4 regions of the Carbonatibacter coralli genome follow, and region 1 is predicted to be linked to each of the others. Evidence: predicted binding sites of a transcription regulator. Region 1 holds the regulator's gene; each other region holds the start of a gene.

Region 1 (5,088 bases):
AGCGGTCTCCCAAAAACACACTTTCGCATTCTTGAATTCTTTTTCGACGCCTGCTTTTTTATCTTTTTATATATGATTATTGAGAAAACTTAATTTTATATGAATAAAAAACACCAAATGGTTTATTCAAAATCACACTCAACTCCCTAAGGTTGATATAGTCCAATCAAAAACGCACGTGCTTATAATTTCCACAGTCAGATACCGGAAAGCACCGTCCCCTATCAGCCATGGACGCCTGAACAAATAGTGCTTATAAAGTCTCCAAATCCAAAGATCGGTAAGGAACCTGTCATGCCAAAACCTGTCCGCATTGCGCCATCCATTCTGGCTGCAGATTTTTCTTCTCTCGGAGAGGAGGTCCGCAGACTGGATCAAGCCGGATGTGACATGATTCACGTCGACATCATGGACGGCCATTTTGTGCCCAACATTTCCTTTGGCCCGGCCATCACCAAGTCCATCAGGCACTGCACAGACAAACCCTTTGATGTCCACCTTATGATTGCGCCGGTTGATCCCTACATTGATGACTTCGTCGATGCCGGTGCAGACATCATCACCGTGCATCAGGAGGCAGGCCCCCATCTCCACCGGACCATTCAACGCATCAAGGCCCATGGAATCAAGGCCGGAGTGTCCCTCAACCCGGCGACACCGGTTGAAACCCTTGACGCTGTTCTGGAAGAACTGGATCTCGTACTCGTCATGTCTGTCAATCCGGGCTTTGGCGGTCAAAGCTTTATCGAAAGCAGCCTGCGCAAAATCGAAAGCCTGCGAAAGCGCATTGACCAGCTGGGCCTTGATATTGATCTGGAAGTGGATGGCGGGATCAATTTCGAGACAGCGCCCAAAGCCATTGAGGCCGGAGCAGATCTTCTTGTTGCCGGTACAGCAACCTTCAAGGGCGGCCCCGATCATTACGCTGCCAACATCCAAAAACTGAAAGGTGCTGCATAAAAGCAGCCCTTCGCGATCTTTTCATCACAATCAATTGGGAGTAGAACATTTAACTGCTCCCAATTTTTTCTGTCAGGGTCACATCTTGCAGCATCTTCCCCTCCTCCCCAAAGGCAAAGCACTGATCGCTTTTGCACACGACATCATCATGCTGGCGGTGTCCTTTGCCCTTGCATTGAGCCTTCGACTGGGAATTGAAGATGCCGCAACGCTCTACTTTTCCGGCAAACTGGACGTCGCCCTTTCTCTCTTCACAGCGATGGGCATCCTGATTTTCTGGCTGGCCGGCCTCTACAGGGGAATCTGGCGTTATGCCTCCATGGCCGATCTTGCAACGATCCTGAAATCCGTTTCGCTGCTGCTCGTGCTCTATGTTCCGGCTCTCTTCCTCGTCAATCGTCTGGAAGACATTCCGCGCTCAACCGTTCTGATCAACTGGTTTGTGCTGATTTTCCTGCTTGGTGGCCCCAGACTGCTGTTCCGCCTGTACAAGGACGGCCTGCTCAAACGCAGCTTTTCCCTGTCTTCTGTCAGCAATCCCGGGCACCCCATTGTTCTGGTCGGCGCAACGGATCAAAGCGAGGCCTTCATCCGCGCGATGAGCCGGAACGCAAAGGCCCCCTACAACGTGCTGGCCCTTATCGATTTCAATCCGCGACGTGCCGGCAGAAAACTCCACGGTCTGACCGTCCAGCACATTGAACCCGAAGCCATTGGAACAGCCCTTTCAGATTACTTTCCGGCACCCCGGAAGCTCGTTCTTTCACGTCTGGAAGACCGCGAAACCATGCAACACCTGCGGGAGCAAACCAGCAAACTGGGAATCAAGCTGGAACGACTGCCCAAGGAATCAACGCTTGATTCAGGCAATGAAAGCAATCTGAAGGTTCAGCCAATCGCCATTGAAGACCTGCTGGGGCGTCAGCAGGTTCAGCTTGATCGTGCCGCCATCCGCGAGATGATCCAGGACAAAACCGTTCTGATTACAGGAGCGGGGGGATCAATCGGTTCCGAACTTGTGCGGCAAATTGCCAGCATGTTGCCCCGAAAACTCGTTCTGGTCGACAACGGCGAGTACAACCTCTACGCCATTGACATGGAGCTCCATCAGGCCCGAAACGAGGTTCCGAGGGAAAGCCTGCTCTGTGATGTCAGGGACAGGGCAAAGATTCAGGATATCTTTACCCGGCAAAGACCCGACGTTGTGTTTCATGCCGCAGCCTTCAAGCACGTCCCGATGGTAGAAGCCAACCCGCTGGAAGGCCTGAACACCAATGTTGTCGGCACAAGGAATGTTGCTGATGCCTGCCGGGACCACAAGGTCAAGGCAATGGTTCTGATCTCGACCGACAAGGCCATCAATCCACCCAACATCATGGGCGCCAGCAAGCGACTGGCAGAAATCTATTGTCAGTCCCGGGATATTGAAAGCCGCAACAACGAACAGGGAACCCGCTTTGTCACCGTGCGCTTCGGCAATGTGCTCGGCTCAACCGGTTCGGTTGTTCCCCTCTTCAAAAAGCAGCTTGAAGAGGGTGGCCCCCTGACAGTGACCCACCCCGACATCACCCGCTATTTCATGAGCATCAGGGAAGCTGTCGAGCTTGTCCTCCAGTCCGCCACCATGGGTCTTACCGACCTCACGGAGAGTCTGGGACGGATCTACGTCCTGAATATGGGGGAACCCGTCAGGATCGTTGATCTTGCCCGGGAGGTTATTCGTCTGGGCGGTTTTGTCCCCGACGAGGAAATCCAGATCGAATTTACCGGCCTTCGCCCCGGTGAAAAGCTTTACGAAGAGCTTTTCCACGACGAAGAACCCCTTGAGCCAACGCATCACGACAGCCTGCAGCTTGCGTCCCCCCGGGTTATCGACGCAAAGCTGGTTGCACAAAAGCTGGATCAGATCAAAAAGGCAATTGATCAGCAAAATACGGATGATGCAATTGCCATCCTGATGGAACTCGTTCCGGAATACTGCGGGCATCACAGGCAGGCTCTGCCGGACAGAGACCCTGCACAAAAGGAAGCCCAGAAAAAGCAGATCATTCACTAAAAAAGGCAGCCCAAAGGCTGCCTTTTCAATTCCTGCTACATCCTGAACTCTCTATTCAGGCGATGAACGGTCCAGGGAATAACCTGCAGAGCGGACTGTGCGGATCAGGTCCTTTTCCCCTTTCTCGTTCAGAACTTTCCTCAGACGACGGATATGGACATCAACAGTTCTCGGCTCGACATAAACATCGTGGCCCCAGACAGAGTCCAGCAACTGTTCACGGCTGAACACACGGCCGGGGTTCTGCATCAGATGGCGCAGAAGCTTGAACTCGGTCGGCCCCAGATGCACCTCGCGGCCGGAACGATAGACCTTGTAGGCAGACAGATCCATGTTGATGTCTTCAAAGGCAAGCATTTCGGTAAAGGTTTCCGGCTTGCTGCGGCGCAGCACGGCACGGATACGCGCCACCAGTTCTGCCGGAGAAAAGGGCTTGGTCACGTAGTCATCAGCACCGGAGTCCAGTCCGCGAACCTTGTCACTTTCCTCACCACGCGCCGTCAGCATAATGATGGGCGTGTCCTTTGTTTCCGGCAGGCGTCGCAGCTGGCGACAGACTTCTATGCCGGAGATCAGCGGAAGCATCCAGTCCAGAAGAATCAGATCGGGAGTCTCCTCCTTCGCCTTCAACAGGGCTTCCTCACCGTCGGCAGCTTCGTTTACACGAAAGCCTTCCTTTTCAAGATTGTAACGCAAAAGGGTTGTCAGTGCTGCTTCGTCTTCCACCACCAGGGCCAGGGGTTTCATCATCCATCTCTCTGCTAGAAAACATCAATTCTGTGGGAAACCGCACCTTGTACCAGACACAGTTTCCCAAAACACATAAGCCTTGTCACACTTTTGTTTCAGTTTCATGACTTCCTTGAAAACCGACAAAAGACACCTGGCCTGTCAACTCAGACTTCAAAAGCGGTCGTATCGCCCTTGGGTCGCTTTCCTTCGATCTGTTCCCCTGTTTCCAGATAATAGACCGTCTCGGCAATGTTGGTCGCGTGATCGCCAATGCGTTCGATGTTCTTCGCGATAAACATCATATGCGTACAGGCTGTGATGTTGCCGGGATCTTCCATCATGTAGGTCAGCAGCTCGCGGAACAGGGAGGTGTACATCTCGTCCACTTCCTCGTCGCGGTGCCAGATGTCGATCGCGCGGTTGATGTCCCTGTTTGAAAAGGCATCCATTGTGTCCTTGAAGATCGCCTGCACCAGGCGACCAAGGCGTGCAATCGGGGAAAAGGATGGTTTTCTGTCAACCTGGCCAATCGCAATCGAGCGCTTGGCAATGTTCTTGGCATAGTCGCCAATCCGCTCCAGATCAGATGCGATCTTCAGGGCGGAAATGGCCGAACGCAGGTCATCTGCCATGGGCTGTCTCAGGGCAATCAACCGGACAACTTCCTGCTCCAGCTCCCGCTCCAGATCGTCAATCTGCGCATCATTGGCCCGGACCTTCTGCGCCAGCTCGGCATCCATCCGGCACAAGGCATCAAGGGCTTCGGCAAACTGACTCTCCGTGAGCCCTGCCATGCGCATGATCAGGGTGTGGATATCATCAAGTTCCTTGTCGAAGGACGTTACAATGTGACCTGTGTTCATTCAGGTTAATCCTTTAGCTTGCAGGGCCACTCGCCCCTGCTGATCAAGTCATAATGACCGGAAAACTCTTGTTCTGACTAGCCAAATCGACCAGTGATATAACCCTGCGTGCGGCCATCGACAGGATTGGTAAAGACCTGGTCCGTGTCACCGACCTCAACCAGTTCACCCAGGTGGAAGAAGGCTGTCTTCTGCGAGACACGTGCGGCCTGTTGCATGGAGTGCGTCACAATCGCGATCGTGTAGCGCTCGCGCAGTTCGTCAATCAGTTCCTCAATCTTTGCCGTCGCGATCGGATCAAGCGCTGAACAGGGCTCATCCATCAGAATCACTTCCGGATTGATCGCAATTGCGCGGGCAATACACAGACGCTGCTGCTGACCACCGGAAAGCCCGGTTCCCGGTGTATCCAGACGATCCTTCACCTCGTTCCAGATGGAAGCACGGCGCAGGGACTTTTCAACAATCTCGTCCAGC
Region 2 (5,088 bases), on a different contig from region 1:
GCGATGCCTATGCCGGCTCCAAAAACGTGACAACCGGCAACATGTTCAACTCTCCTGACGGCATGGCCTTCGACAGCACGGGCCTGCTGTGGATCCAGACTGACGGGAACGACAGCAACGAAGGTGATTTTGCCGGAATGGGCAACAACCAGATGCTGGTCGGCAACCCCGAAACCGGAGAAATTGGCCGCTTCATGACCGTTCCAAACGGTGCGGAAGTGACCGGCCTGTGCTGGTCTGCGGACAAGAAGGTCGCTTTCGTCGGCATTCAGCACCCCGGTGGCAGCTGGCCTGACGGCAACGGCAAACCACGTTCTTCTGTCATCACAGTGTGGCGCGAGGACGGCAAGACTGTCGGCTAAACCGGGCTTTTCCGGATCTGGCTCTGCAAAAAACGGTGCTGCAAAAACTGCGGCACCGTTTTTTCGTCTTCGCAACCTTTCCAGTCCGGAAAAGTTCAGATCTCTTCCATGGAAGCATAGTCCGGCAAGGCCTGAATGCGCTCAATCCAGGTTCTGATCCCCTCGAAATCACGAAGATTGAAGCCACCTTCATGGGCGACATGCGTATAGGCATAAAGGGCCACATCCGCAATGGTCATGCTCTCCCCGACCAGCCAGCGGGTGTGCAAAAGCTGTGATTCCATGATCCCCAGTGCCTTGTATCCCTTTTCCAGACAGGTTTCATATTCTGCCACACGGTCTTCAGGCATGTCCTGATAGAGCTTGATAAAACGCGCGACAGCAATTTTCGGCTCGTGGGAATACTGTTCAAAAAACAGCCAGGAATAAAGCTGCGCCTTCTCGAACGGGTCCTGCGGTACCAGATCGGTCCCATCGGCCAGATAACCCAGAATGGCATTGGACTCGCTCAGACAGCGCCCGTCATCCAGTTCGATCAGGGGAATTTTCCCGTTGGGGTTTTTGCAGAGAAATTCAGGTGTGTGGGTTTCGCCCTTGAGGATATCAATATCAACCCATTCGTAGGATCGTCCCAGCAGTTTGAGCAGCAGACCGATCTTGTAACAGTTGCCGGATCGCTTATCACCATAGACCTTCATGACAGAGCTCCCTGTGATTCTGCGGCTCTTTTTGCGAGCCTCTCCTGTTTTTCAATCGCTTGACAATAGCACCATAGCCCCCAAAGTAACAGATGCTTTCAGGTTGCTGTCCAGACAGGAGGATCAGATCATGGCTTCTTCCCTTCCGCTCTCTTCACAGGCCACCGCTGTTTTCGGCGCGCTGGTTGCCGATGCGGCCACAATGGGGCTGCACTGGCTCTACGATCCCGAGCGCATCCAGAAAATCCGGGACCGGAACGGTGGCACGACAGCCTTCATTCCGCCGCTGGCTGAAAACTTTGAAGACACCAGCGGATACTTCGCCCACGGCAATCGTCACAACGGCATGTCCACACAGTATGGTGAATGCCTCGCCCTGATGCTGGATCATCTCTGTCGTCATGACGGCAAGCTGGAGGTTGCGGAATACCAGACAGCCTTTGCAGCCTATTTTGGCGCAGGCGGATCTTACAGAGGCTATATTGATCGACCGACCTCCGGCACGCTGAGCAATCTGGCAAGGGGGCAGCGCACGCCCTCCGGCATTGACGATGATCAACATCCCGCCATTTCCACCCTGCCTGCCCTTGTTGCCGCCTATCACGGAACAGCGGAACTGGAACAGGCTGTCTCCGATGCCATGCAGGTGACCAATGTCAATGAAACAGCATCCGAATACGGAGCCATTTTCACCCGCCTCCTGACAAAAGTCCTGCAGGGGAATGATCTGTTACAGGCCATGCAGGACGAAGCCGCAGCGGCGACCGGCGAAACAGGCGAAAAGCTCCGCGATGCCCTGGAGACGCCGGAACAAAGCTCGATCACTTACGGGGAAATCACCGGGCGGGCCTGTCACCTGCCCATGAGTGTGCCACTGATGTTCCACATTTTGCGCCACGGCCCTGACTTCAGTGAAGCCATCGAGCTGAACACACGCTGCGGTGGCGACAATGCCGGGCGCGCCATCATGATCGGGGCCCTGCTCGGGGCAAAGTACGGCCTGGATCCGGACAGGGGCATTCCCCTGGACTGGTCACTGAAAACACTGCATGGATCATTCCTCTGGCAACAGTGTCTCTGGCTGGGTCACCGGGCTTCACAAGGCCAGTGATCCACCGTGAACTGTAACAGGAGAAGCCTCGCTCCCTGCGAGGCTTTTTTTATACAAGTCCTTCAAATCAAAGTTGTTTTCAAAAGCGAAAAAGTCTCACACACTTTTAACGAGCAGAAATATTTCTTTTTTGTTACAATAATGTTGCAATTCGATTTTTTGTAAGATATATTACAAAAATGAACTCCGCTGTAAGATTCTGCTCAACCCTCACCTGAAACAGCAAAGAGTACCGAACGCAAACGCCTGAAACGAACAGCAAACCCCAAGGAGGAAGCCTTTAATGGCTATCATAGATTTCCTGATCAATCTCTTCGCAGCCACAATCCTGCTGCTCTTTGCTGTTCGAATGGTACAAAACGGGATTGAGAAGAGCTTCGGTTCCTCCTTCAAGCAGGCAATGACCACCAAAGGCACACCGCTGCGGTCCTCGATCAGCGGTCTGGGTCTTGCCATGGTTCTGCAAAGTTCAACGGCTGTTATCCTGCTCGCAACCGGCTTCGCAACCGCAGGAGCCATCACCATTGCCTCCGGTCTTGCCATTGCCCTCGGGGCCGATCTGGGCTCCGCTCTGGTTATCCAGATCCTCTCCTTCCGTCTGGAATGGCTGACACCGGTTCTGATTGCACTGGGGGGCTGGCTTTATGTGAAGACCTCCGGCAAGCAGACGCGAAACGCAGGACGTATCATTCTTGGCATCGGCTTTATTCTGCTGTCCCTGCGCTTCCTGCGGGAGACCATGGACCCGATCCGCGAGAGCGCGTTCCTCCCGGCAATTGCCGGTTATTTGTCCAACGACTTCGTCACAGCCTTTCTGGTTGGTGCCATGCTGGCCTTCATCATGCACTCCAGTGTCGCCACCATTCTCATGTGTGTCACACTGGTTGCCATTGATGCCCTGCCACTGGATGTCGGCGTTTCCATGGTGCTGGGTGCGAACCTTGGCAGCGGCCTGATCCCGGTCTGGCTGAGCCGCGGTACACAGATCGAGGCCCGTCTGATCCCCTACAGCAATCTGATCCTCCGCGGAAGCTGGGCCTTTATCACCCTCCTGCTGGTTCAGGCCCTGCCGATTGTCGATCTCATCAGCACAAAATCCGCCGGGCAGACACTGGTCAACCTGCACGTCCTGTTCAACGCCTCCCTGCTGCTGGCCCTGCCGTTCTGTGGCCGGATCGAGAAACTGATCAACAGTATTGTCAACGGCAACAAGCAGCCGGAGCTGAACCTCAAGAGCAGCCTGAGCCTGCTGGAAAGTGCCGAAGGCGCGCTGTCCCTGCCATCGGAACAGGCCTTCACCGGCCTGAAGCGCGAGCTGTTGCGCATGACAGACCAGGTGGAAAACATGTTCCGCCCCATTATGGTGCTCTACGAGAACGGCGACACCAAAAGCATTGCGGAACTCCAGAAGCTGGATGACAGTGTCAATGACTCGCTGGATGACATCCGCTCATTCTGTGCGGCCTTTGCGCGCAAGGATCTGGAACGCGAGGAGCGCAAGGAGCTGCAGGGCTATCTGGATTACGCCATTTCACTCGAAACAGCCGGCGACATCATTGCAAAACGCCTCCTGCCACTGGCCGAGAAAAAACTGCTGAAGAACATTGACTTTTCCCGCGAGGGCTGGGTCGAGCTCCGCGACCTTCACAAGCAGGTTTCAGCCACAGCAACCATGGCCTCCAGCATTCTCATGAATGATGACCTTGAAAGCGCGCGCAAACTGGTTGCGCACAAGAGCAAGGTCAAAAAGCTGGAACGCAAGAGCCGCAAAAAACACCTCCAACGCCTGTCTTCCGGTGATTCCACCAGTTTCCGCAGCAGTGATATCCACCTGGAAACCCTGCGCGGTCTTGAAGATTTCAATGCCCAGCTTTCAACTGTGGCCTACCCCATCCTTGCTCGCAACGGACACTTGCTGGATACGCGACTGACTTCCCGTGACGAGCAAATTGCCAGGGTCGTTGAAATGTAAGTTTCAACAGTCCTGACGTCTGTGCCTCGCCCCTGAAAGCTACAACTTTCAGGGGCTTTTTTTCGCTGAAATCTCCTCTTTGACAAAAACCGACTCTTTTGGTCGGGAAAAGACTTGAAATAAATCAGGACAATCAACAAATTCAAATCCATTATCACCTGGAAATCAGGTAAGCTGCCGCACACAGAAAAGCCTGTGTGTTGCTGCTTTATAATTCAACGCGCGTTAGGAACAGGGTCATTTCATGAAACAGGCCACTCAAGACTTCTTTGCCAAACCGACAGCACCGGGCATTCTGCTCTGTCTGGCAGCCGTACTGGCCATGGTGGCCGAAAACTCCGCCTTGTCCAGCCTCTACGCCTCCTTCAAGGATATACCCGTCGTTCTGAAATTCGGCGCCTTTGAAATCAACAAGCCGTTGCTGCTGTGGATCAACGATGGCCTGATGGCGATTTTTTTCCTGCTTGTCGGCCTTGAAATCAAACGGGAAATGCTCGAAGGACACCTCTCCAAACCCTCACAGGTTGTCCTGCCCACAATTGCAGCCATCGGCGGTCTGGCCGTCCCCGCATTGATCTATGCCTACTTCAACTGGAACACAGGCGGGACCATTGACGGCTGGGCCATTCCCTCTGCAACGGACATTGCCTTTGCCCTTGGTGTGATGCTGCTGATGGGGGATCGCATTCCCCCTGCGCTGAAGGTCTGTCTGGTTGCCATTGCGATCATTGACGACCTTGCCGCCATTGTGATTATCGCACTCTTTTACACGGCTGACACCTCCCTGCTGGCCCTCGGTCTGGCCTTCGCAGGTCTGGCCGTTGCCGTGGTGATGAACCTGCGCGGCGTCACACGCCTTGGCCCCTATGTTGTCGTTGGTCTCTTTATCTGGGCCTGCGTTCTGAAATCCGGTGTTCACGCCACACTGGCCGGTGTCGCACTGGG
Region 3 (5,088 bases), 220 kb from region 1:
GGCCCTCGTTCTGGAAGAGGTCACTTTGAAGGCTGCGGATGGCCAGCTTTCAGTCCGGCCTGTCACTGTGCGTCTTGGCCAGGTTGAAACGATGGTTGAGTTGCTGGTCGAGGCGGTGGATTTGCGAACTGTCTTTGATCTGGTCGGGCGTGAGCATCTGGACGGGACAGGGACGCTCTCGGGGATGATCCCGGTGCATCGTCTGGGCGACGCCTTTGCGATAGACAATGCTGTGCTTGCCAGTGACGGTCCGGGGCGTCTGTCCCTGAGATCAGAAGCTGTGAAACAGGCTCTTGGAGGGGGCGGTGAGCAGGTTGAACTGCTTTTGAAGGCCCTGCAGGATTTCCGCTATTCTTCCCTGCGTCTTGTTCTGAACAAGCCCATGAAGGAAGACCAGGCTGCTGTTCTGACGCTGGAGTTGAAAGGCAGCAATCCTGATGTGCTTGATGGTTATCCCTTCGCGATCAACATCAATCTGGAAACAAGGGTTGAGCCCCTGCTTGAGGCTTTTTTGCTGGGACAGTCCGTTTCACAGGGGCTGTTGCAACAGCTTGCCCGATAGAAAAGGGGCAGGAGGTCACGGCTTTGCCACAATTGCAGGCATATTTAAAAACAATGCTATGAACGAAGGAGGCGGGGAATGAAACTTCCTGCTCGGGTTTTGAAAACGGACAGGGCGGGGATGATGCTGTCATCCTGCCTCTTGCTGTCAGGTCTGATTGTCGTGGGGGGCTGTACACCAACGGTTCAGGTGCAGGCGCCCCAGGAGCCGATTACAATCAATCTGAACATCAAGCTGGATGCTGATGTCCGTGTTCGTCTTGAAGAGCAAGCGCGTGAAGATATCGACAGTAATCCGGATATCTTCTGATGAGTGTTGTCTATCAAAGTTTTTCAGATGCCTTTTGGGGAGATTTCCTGTGATGGCTTTTGTATCGCGTTATTTTTCCGCAACAGCTGCGTTATTGGGTGCGTTGTCCATAGCCCTGATGATGGCGACGGGCGCTGCGCAGGCTTCGACACTGGACAGTCTCAGAGCGTCAGGTGCGCTGGGTGAGGGAGCAAATGGTTACCTGATCGTTCGTGACAGTGGCAATGCAGCTGCCGTTGATTTCGCACAGAGTGTCAATGCAAAGCGCAAGAGTATTTACCAGCAGAGAGCCGACAAGGAAGGTGTGTCTGCTGATGATGTCGGACGGGTTTTTGCACCCGAGATTCTGAACGATGCGCCCGGTGGGACATGGTATCAGGACAGCCAGGGCAAATGGAATCAAAAGTAGAGTCCTGTAATCTGTTCTGATATTCGGTGACACGGATTTGAGCTGCGCACTGTCATGGTTGTGCAGCTCTTTTGTTTCTGGCTGAGGGGCCTGTGTCATGTTAATTTTATATTCATATAACAAAAAAGTAACGGAATGCGTTGTTCGCATTACACAACTTTTCCCGACGATGATCGGGACGTATGGAAAGCAGGTCTCTGCAGGCAGGTTTTGATTTCAGGGTGTATGCGCCGTTTTCACGGCGCTGTTGATTGCTGTTGATGCCGGTTTTCTGAAAAGCGTTTGCTCAAGAAGCACGCTTGCGACGTCAAACAGACACACGAACATGGAAATCAGACGAACAGATGAATCTCCCCTCCGGTACCCAGGAAATCGAACTCAAGCTTCTTTTTGATCCTGCAGAACTCTCGATCTTTCGTAAATCCAGAGATATTCTTTCCTTCAGTGAAGGCCGCGCCCGGCAGGTCCGGTTGCGGGCAGTCTATTTTGACACGCCTGACCTCGTTCTGAGCCGGAACGGGATGGCTCTGCGGGTTCGCCGGGAAAAGGGCCAGTGGGTGCAGACCCTGAAAGGACAGATCGGTGGTGCCGGTCTTGTGGCCAGACGGCTGGAAATCAATCTGCCGGTTTCAGGCCCGGTACCGGATTTGAGCCTTGTTGCTGACAAGGCTGTGCGGAAGAAAATTCTGGAGCTTTGCAAAGGGCAGGAACTGACAGAGATTTGCCAGACAGATGTCAGGCGGGTGATCCGGGATCTGGTTGTGGATGACTGCAGAATCGAGATGGTTATTGATACTGGTTCCATCAGATCCGGTTCCGGAGGAGAAACGTTTTCCGGAGGCGAGCCGGTCAGTGCGAGCGTCTCGGAGGTTGAACTGGAGCTGAAAGCTGGTCCTGTTCAAAAGGTGCTGAAACTTGTCCGGCAGTGGAATGAACACTATTCGTTCCGGATCGGCGTGTATTCCAAGGCAGAGCGGGGATTCAATCTCTATCGCTTCGGTGTGGAGACCGGGACTGCAGAGGTGCGGGCGGGGGATGTCCGTTTCAAAAAGCGTGTCTCCGGCTGGGATGTTGCGGCGCTGGCCATGTCTTCTGCCGTTGAACAGTTACAAAGGAATGCGGAACTCCTCCCTGTTCTGGGGGAAGACCGGATTGAAATCCTTCATCAGTATCGCATTGCGATCAGACGCCTGAGAACGGTTCTGGGATTGCTGGACCAGAGTTTTCCCAAAAAGAGCGGCAGGAAGAAGCTGGCCAAAAGGCTCAAGGCCTTGCAGCGTGTGTCGGGTGTGGGGCGTGACTGGGATGTGCTGATTGCCGAGGGGCTTTTGCCACTGCTGGAAAAGCATGCCGGTGATGCTGAAAAATCTGCGGCGTTAAGGGCGCTGCTCCAAAAGGCTGAAGCGGCAAGGCATGCGGCCTACAGGACCATTCTTGAAGGGCTGCAATCAAGGGACTTTACGGCGCTTCTGCTTGATGTGACGGCGCTGGTCCTCAGGCAGGGAGACAAAAAGGGTGAGCATGCAGTGTCGGAACTCTGGAAGACACTTTTGAATGATCGCCGGAGCGACATCCTCTATCAGGTTCCGGGGGACATCTTGGTGATGGATATTGAGGCCCTGCATGAGCTGCGCCTCAAGGTGAAAACCATGCGCTATTCGTCCGAGTTCTTTGCTTCTTTCGGAGAGGAAGAGAAAACAGCCCTTTTCATCAGGCGGTGCAAGAAACTGCAGGGGCGTCTCGGGAGCCTGAACGATACCCTTGTGGCTGATCAATTGCTGGGGGCCCTGAGGGAGCCGGGGAATGACAGTCTGAACCGTGCAATTGATCTGACCTTGAAGTATTATCAGAAGGCAGAAGCCAGACAGATGAAAAAGCTTGGAGAAACCTGGCAGAAATTCTGCGAGGCGAAGCCCTTCTGGAAAAAATGAGGGGCAGGCCGGTTCCGGAGAAGCTTTTGCCGTTTTGAGAGTGGGTTACATAAAAGCGCAATGTGTGGATGCTAAGAAGGCAGACTGTTTTGCTGTAAACACTTTCATAAGGTATGAGATTTTCCAATGACGGACAGTTCCGTAACCCCGAAACAAGCGCCTGGCTCTCGCCGTTCTTCTCCCGGAACATCGACGACAGGGCGCCAGACAGCAGGACAGACAACTGTGCAGGACAAACCCGCGGAAATGGATGGTGCGCACCTTCTGGCAGAGAAGTCGCCAAAACGCTTTGTAAATCGCGAATTGTCGTGGCTTGCATTCAATACGCGGGTTTTGGAGGAGGCGAGCAATCCGGAGCATCCTCTGCTTGAGCGGCTTCGCTTCATTTCCATTTCAGCCAGTAATCTGGATGAATTCTATATGGTGCGTGCTGCGGGTCTGAAGGGACAGGTGGCTGCAGGAATTACGACTCCCAGTATTGATGGTCTGACACCGGAAGGGCAGCTTGAAGCCATAACCGAGACAGCACGCAAGCTGATGACCCTGCAGCAGACAACACTGCTGGAGCTTTTGCAGGAACTGAGAAAGGAAGATATCTATCTTCTGGAAATCAGTGAACTTTCGGAGGATGAGCGCAACTGGCTTGAGGACTGGTTTACCACGCAGGTCTACCCGGCTCTGACCCCGCTGGCTGTCGATCCGGCGCATCCGTTCCCTTTCATTCCGAACAAGGGACTGGTGCTCGCACTGGAATTGCTGGCGACACGTGACAACAAGGCCATGAAAGGGCTGTTGCCCATCCCTCACAACATCAAGCGCTTTGTCCAGTTGCCCGGTGAGGCACAGCGCTTTGTCCCGCTGGAATCGGTCATACACCTTTTTCTGGATCGTCTTTTCCCCGGTTTCGAGCTTCTTGGAGAGGGACTGTTCAGGATTATCCGGGATTCGGATGTCGAGGTGGATGAGGAAGCGGAAGATCTGGTGCGCACCTTTGAGACCATGTTGCGCCGTCGTCGCCGCGGGTCCGTGATCCGTTTGCAGCTTGATGCAAGGATGCCTCAGAATCTGCGCCATTTTGTGACGAAGCAGCTGGATACCGAAGAAAGTGATGTCTTTGTCCTTGAGGGGATGCTGGGGCTGGCCGATCTGTCACAGATGATTGTGTCTTCCCGGCATGATCTGCTGTTCGAGAGCTATTCGCCCCGCTTCCCGGAGCGTATCAAGGACTTTGGCGGGGATTGTTTCGCCGCGATCCGCGCAAAGGATTTCATCGTCCATCACCCTTATGAGAGCTTTGATGTGGTGGTCCAGTTCCTGCGTCAGGCTGCGCGCGATCCGGATGTGATTGCCATCAAGCAGACGCTTTATCGGACCTCCAATGATTCTCCGATCATCCGGGCGCTCAAGGATGCTGCCGAGGCCGGAAAGTCCGTGACGGCTCTGGTTGAGCTGAAAGCGCGTTTTGACGAGGAGGCGAATATCCGCTGGGCGCAGGATCTGGAGCGTGCAGGTGTCCAGGTGGTCTATGGCTTTGTGGATCTGAAAACCCATTCCAAGATTTCGATGGTTGTGCGGCGTGACGCAGACAATATTCGAACCTATGTCCATTTCGGGACCGGAAACTATCACCCGATTACAGCGAAAATCTATACGGATCTGAGTTATTTTACCTGCGATCCGGCTCTGGCTCGCGATGCAGCGTCGCTGTTCAATTACACGACAGGCTATGCATCCCCGCATGGTATGGAGAAGCTGGAGTACGCGCCGGATACTGTTCGCAAGTGTATCATGCGCGAGATTGCAAACGAGATCGAGCACGCCAAGGCCGGGCGGGAAGCTGCGATCTGGCTGAAGGCAAACTCACTTGTCGATCCCGA
Region 4 (5,088 bases), on a different contig from region 1:
CATGGCTGCCTTTGATGCCCTGTCCCTGAAAATCAACAGGGAACTCCGTGAAGGTGAAGAGCTTGCAGCGGAGGCAGTGACCCTTGCCCTGACAGAAGAGGCACGCAAGGAATTCCAGCTCGTCCTGGACGCGCTGACCCAGATTGAACACGAACACAAACTCTACGAAGAGCACGCTGCACAGCTGATCAGTGCAATCCGTCAGAATTCAGAGGCTCCGGACTCACTGGTTCACAAAATCGAGGAAGAGCAGCACAAGATGGACACGACTCTTGCAGAGCTTCTCTTTGAGCTGGATCGCTTCACTGAAGAGTCTGCCGAACACGCTCTGCAAACCGAGAAACAGGGTATCTTCCTGATGAGCCTTATCGGTGGCGTCGGGATCGTGCTGGGTCTGGTGATCGGCGGTCTGATCGGTCGCGGTCTGTCCCGCTCCATCAATGACATCACAACAGCCATGTGTTCCCTTGCAAACAAGGATCTTTCTGTCGAAGTCAAGGGCATGGAACGCACTGACGAAATTGGCGAAATGGCCAATGCCGTTGATATCTTCAAGCAAAACGCCATCCGCGTTCATGCACTGGAAGAAGAACAGAAGCGTGCCCAGGGCCGTCTGGAAGCAGAACGCAAGAAAGCACTGCTGGAAATGGCCGAGCGTGTCGAGCAGGAAACACAGAAAGCCGTAAGCTCTGTGGCCGGCAACGCTTCAGGCATGCGTGAGATGGCTGACAAGATGACCCAGTCCTCGACACTGGTCAGCTCCAACGCACAAAGTGTTGCGGCAGCGGCAGAGGAATCCCTGCGCAATGCCCAGACTGTCGCCTCGGCAACCACACAGCTTTCAGCCTCCATCAGCGAGATTGTCGGTCAGGTCGACCGCCAGAACTCCATTGCCCGCGATGCAGCCGAAAAGGCCAAGCCAACCGCAGCAGCGATGGAAGATCTCAATGCAGCCTCCCAGAAGATCGGCGAAGTTGTCTCCCTGATTCAGGAAATTGCAGAACAAACCAACCTGCTCGCCCTGAACGCAACCATCGAAGCCGCCCGCGCAGGCGAAGCCGGTAAAGGCTTTGCTGTCGTGGCCTCCGAGGTGAAAAACCTTGCAGACCAGACCGCCAAGGCAACGGGTGAAATCGAACGCCAGATCAACGAGATGCAAAGCAAGACCTCGACCTGTGTCGGTGCCATCAACAGCATCACATCAGTCATCGAGGACATGAACGAGATTTCCGCAACAATCTCTGCTGCCATGCAGGAGCAGGATTCCACCACACAGGAAATCAGCCACACGGTGAGCGAGACCACCGAAGCATCCAACGAAGTAACCGTGCAGATCACACAGGTTTCCACAGAAACCCAGCACTCCCAGGAAATTGCTGCCTCCGTTCAGGATTACGCGGGTTCCATCGAGGAAGAGATCGGCCAGCTTCAGACCATTCTGAACCGCATTGTTCGCTCGTCTCACAGCGATGTTGACCGTCGTCAACGGGATGTGCCTGTTGAAAACGATCGCCGCAAGCGCAATCGCGAGGACACACCTGCAACAGAAGAACTGGCTGTCGCTGTCTAGAAACGGACCACACCCTAACAGATCAAGGCCTGCCCTTTTAAGGGCAGGCCTTTTTTCATTTTTCAACTTCTGCGAAACAGCCCCTCACAAAACCCGGAAACGAAACTGTAATAAAAACAACATTTTAAGGAAATCTGCACCCGATATCCCTTGCTGGTTTCCTATTTTAAATTATTGACCGAGGTTAACAATGAAACGCCTTCTCATTGCTTCAACCGCTCTCTCCCTTCTTGGTGGTGCTGCCCTTGCCGGCGGCCACGTCACACAGGAAAAGAACGAGTGGTACAAAGCCGCCCAGCAGGAGCTGAAAGCCAAAATGGCCGTGGCTCCAATCACCAGCAAAGCCAAAAACATCATCCTGCTGATTGCAGATGGTAATGGCGTCGGCTCCAACTATGCGACCCGCCTCTATCAGGGTCAGCAGAAGGGTGGCTATGGTGATGAAAACGTCATGTTCAAAGAGCAGCTGCCACATCTGGCTCTGGTCAAGACATACAACACAAACGCCCAGACACCGGATTCAGCCGGAACCGGCACAGCCATGCACTCCGGTGTGAAAACCAAGGCCGGGGTCGTTGGTGTTGATGAAACCCTGAACCGTGGCGATTGCAGTGCCGTCGCGTCCGCCCGTGTTGATTCGATTGCGGAAATCCTGTCCGGACAGGGCAAAGCAGTCGGTGTTGTCTCCACGGCACGCCTGACACACGCAACCCCGGCTTCTGCTTACGCACACGCGGCAGATCGCAATTTCGAAGACGACTCCAAACTGCCCGAAGACTGTACAACACCGGACATTGCCTCCCAGTTGATCACAGCAATGGACAAGGGGATTGTTGACCTCGCCATGGGTGGCGGCCGCCGTCACTTCCTGCCAAAGGAAGCCACGGACGAGGAAGGCAAGAACGGCAAGCGGACGGATGGCAAAAATCTGATCGAAACAGCCAGGTCCAGCGGTGTGCAGTACGCCTGGGATGATGTCTCTGCGAAAAGGCTCAAGCTTGATGGTTCCCCGATCCTGGCCCTGTTTGAATCCTCTCACATGAAATACGAGCACGACCGCACCGGTGAACCTTCCCTTGCCGAGATGACAGAAAAAGCCATCAAGGCCCTGTCCAACGACAAGGACGGATACTTCCTGTCCATTGAGGCTGGCCGTGTCGATCATGCAAGCCACGACAGCAACCTGCACCGCACCGTGACGGACGGCGTTGCCTTTGACGAGGTTGTCAGGGTTGCCATGGAAATGACCAGCCCCGAAGACACCCTCATCATCGTCACAGCCGACCACGAACACGCACTGGCCTTTAATGGCTACTGCGGTCGCGGCACTCCCATTACCGGCCTGTGCTACGGCATCAATGCCGACGGTGAGAAACACACAGGCGAACTGAACCTCGCAAACGACGGCAAGCCCTACTCTGTGGCAACCTTCGCAAACGGCATCGGCTCCATTCTGAGCGAAGGCGGTCAGGGGTCCCGTCCGGTTGTCACACAGGACGAGGCTGTCGATCCGGACTACGTCCAGCAGGCTCTGATCCCGCTGGATTACGAAACCCACTCCGGCGAAGACGTTGCGGTTTATGCCCGTGGCCCATGGGCTCACCTGCTGAACGGCACAGTGGAGCAGAACTTCATCTTCCACGTGATGATGCAGGCTGCGCACAGTCACTAAAAAATGAAGGAAGGCCCCGTATTCTCCGGGGCCTTCTCCCTTTACAAAGAAACACCCGTAGCGCACCATGGTTGCAAGAGGGTTTTGCCATGAAGAAACACGTCCGGAAGATTTCAGATCCTGACAGACGCCACCTGCTGCGTACTGCAGCTGCTTTTGGCGCTCTCGGTCTTCTTCCCTTTCATCCTGCCACCGCTCAGGATATTCCCTCGCTCAAGCTGCGGGAGCTTTACACCAAAGCCCTTGATTTTTCCCGGAAAGCACAAGAGCTTGAAGGAAGCATTGTTCGCATCCGCGGCTACATGGCACCTCCCCTCAAGGCTGATTCCTCCTTTTTCGTTTTGACGAAGCGCCCCATGGCTGTCTGCCCGTTCTGCGAGGGTGAGGCCGACTGGCCGGACGACATTCTCGCGATCTATACCCAGCGGACCATCGAGGTCGTTCACTTCACCAGGCCACTCTGGGTGACCGGCGAGCTTGCCCTGGGCAATCACAAGGACGCAGATACAGGCTTCTTCAGCAAGCTGCGCCTCATCAACGCCCGTTACGAACGCGCCTGATCCTCCTCTCTTTTCCCTATTTTTCTGATTCCACAAAAGCAAAGGTTCTGACATGGGCTGCTCACTTGCGGTTTCCGACCTGCTCGTAAAAGGTGATGATGATCGCACCCTGCTGCAGGTGGAACGACTCTCGCTTGCAAAGGGAGAAATCCTGGGGCTGCGCGGCCCTTCGGGAGCGGGCAAATCAACATTGCTCTACACCCTCGCCGGTCTGGTCAAACCTGCTGCCGGATCGGTTCTGTGGGACAACAACGAGCTGACAGCACTTAACAGCAAGGACAGAGCCCGCTTCCGGCAAAACAGCATTGGCCTGATCTTTCAGGATGCCTTCCTGTTCGAGGAACTCAGCCCCCGTGATAACGCGGCCCTTGTCTCTGCCTTTGCCCCCGCCCGGGAACGCAGGACAATCAGGGAAAAAGCTGACGCTGCCCTCTCCATGCTGGGGCTGGGATCAAGCAGCACAGGCGATGTCAGCAAGCTCTCCGGAGGCGAGCGCCAACGCGTATCCATTGCCCGCGCACTCAGCAGGCAGCCCTCCATTCTGCTGGCTGACGAACCAACGGCCAGTCTGGACCGCAAGACAGCAGACCGGCTGATCGAGGATCTTCTCGGGAGCTGCAGGGCAACGGAAACAACAGCCGTGATCGTCAGCCATGATCCGTACCTTCTTGAAAGAACAGATCGCATCATCACCATCGAGGATGGACAGATGTCATCCGGAGGAGAAGCCTGATGCTCCACAGCCTTGAAAACCTCTGGTACAGCCTCTCCCCGCTTTATCAGGACCTGCTGTTCACACTGGTCCTGCTGCTTCCGACCCTTGTTCTGGGGCTTTATCTGACACGCTCCTTCTCCCTGCGTCCGCTGGTTCAGTCCCTCATGCTGCGCTATCGCTGGACAAATCTTGTCCTGATCCTGCTCATTGCGGTTTCAGTCGGTCTGGGTGTCGGCCTCATCACACAGGAACGGGGATTGAGGAAAGGCACAGCACAGGCTACCGACAAATTCGATCTGGTGATTTCCGCACCGGGAAGCGAAATCACGATGCTGCTGGCATCTGTCTTCCTGCAGCCTTCCGATGTGGCCCTGCTGGACGGGGAAACCTTCAACCGGATTGCCAATGACAACCGTGTTGATCTGGCCGCCCCGCTTGCCTTTGGTGACAGCTACAATGGCGCTCCGATCGTGGGCACAATCACAGCCTTTCTGGAGCATCTCGCAGGTCCTCTGGAAAGCGGACGTCTCTTTGAGCATGAACAGGAAGCCGTCGTCGGAGCTCTGGTTCC

The links. The regulator PhoB, encoded in region 1, activates phosphate uptake and scavenging genes when phosphate is short. The targets are predictions, from matches to a motif close to TNTCATAAAACTGTCA.
Region 2: the regulator PhoB is predicted to act here: its motif matches at 2,332-2,347, upstream of AAAH10_RS07175 (Na/Pi cotransporter family protein).
Region 3: the regulator PhoB is predicted to act here: its motif matches at 1,542-1,557, upstream of AAAH10_RS03595 (CYTH and CHAD domain-containing protein).
Region 4: the regulator PhoB is predicted to act here: its motif matches at 1,677-1,692, upstream of AAAH10_RS10925 (alkaline phosphatase).

What each region holds. Positions count from the first base shown of each region.
Region 1 covers NZ_JBBUTJ010000001.1:1,009,016-1,014,103, forward strand. The annotation lists gene rpe (ribulose-phosphate 3-epimerase) at 295-960, shown strand; gene AAAH10_RS04665 (polysaccharide biosynthesis protein) at 1,046-3,016, shown strand; gene phoB (phosphate regulon transcriptional regulator PhoB) at 3,068-3,763, opposite strand; gene phoU (phosphate signaling complex protein PhoU) at 3,913-4,611, opposite strand; gene pstB (phosphate ABC transporter ATP-binding protein PstB) at 4,689-5,088, opposite strand, start outside.
Region 2 covers NZ_JBBUTJ010000002.1:364,752-369,839, forward strand. The annotation lists partial or broken gene AAAH10_RS07160 (PhoX family protein) at 1-362, shown strand, start outside; gene AAAH10_RS07165 (glutathione S-transferase family protein) at 458-1,060, opposite strand; gene AAAH10_RS07170 (ADP-ribosylglycohydrolase family protein) at 1,191-2,171, shown strand; gene AAAH10_RS07175 (Na/Pi cotransporter family protein) at 2,455-4,143, shown strand; gene nhaA (Na+/H+ antiporter NhaA) at 4,388-5,088, shown strand, end outside.
Region 3 covers NZ_JBBUTJ010000001.1:784,994-790,081, reverse strand. The annotation lists gene AAAH10_RS03610 (intermembrane phospholipid transport protein YdbH family protein) at 1-562, shown strand, start outside; gene AAAH10_RS03605 (YnbE family lipoprotein) at 641-871, shown strand; gene AAAH10_RS03600 (YdbL family probable chaperone protein) at 924-1,280, shown strand; gene AAAH10_RS03595 (CYTH and CHAD domain-containing protein) at 1,625-3,211, shown strand; gene AAAH10_RS03590 (RNA degradosome polyphosphate kinase) at 3,458-5,088, shown strand, end outside.
Region 4 covers NZ_JBBUTJ010000004.1:70,900-75,987, reverse strand. The annotation lists gene AAAH10_RS10930 (methyl-accepting chemotaxis protein) at 1-1,570, shown strand, start outside; gene AAAH10_RS10925 (alkaline phosphatase) at 1,761-3,242, shown strand; gene AAAH10_RS10920 (hypothetical protein) at 3,332-3,802, shown strand; gene AAAH10_RS10915 (ABC transporter ATP-binding protein) at 3,855-4,535, shown strand; gene AAAH10_RS10910 (ABC transporter permease) at 4,535-5,088, shown strand, end outside.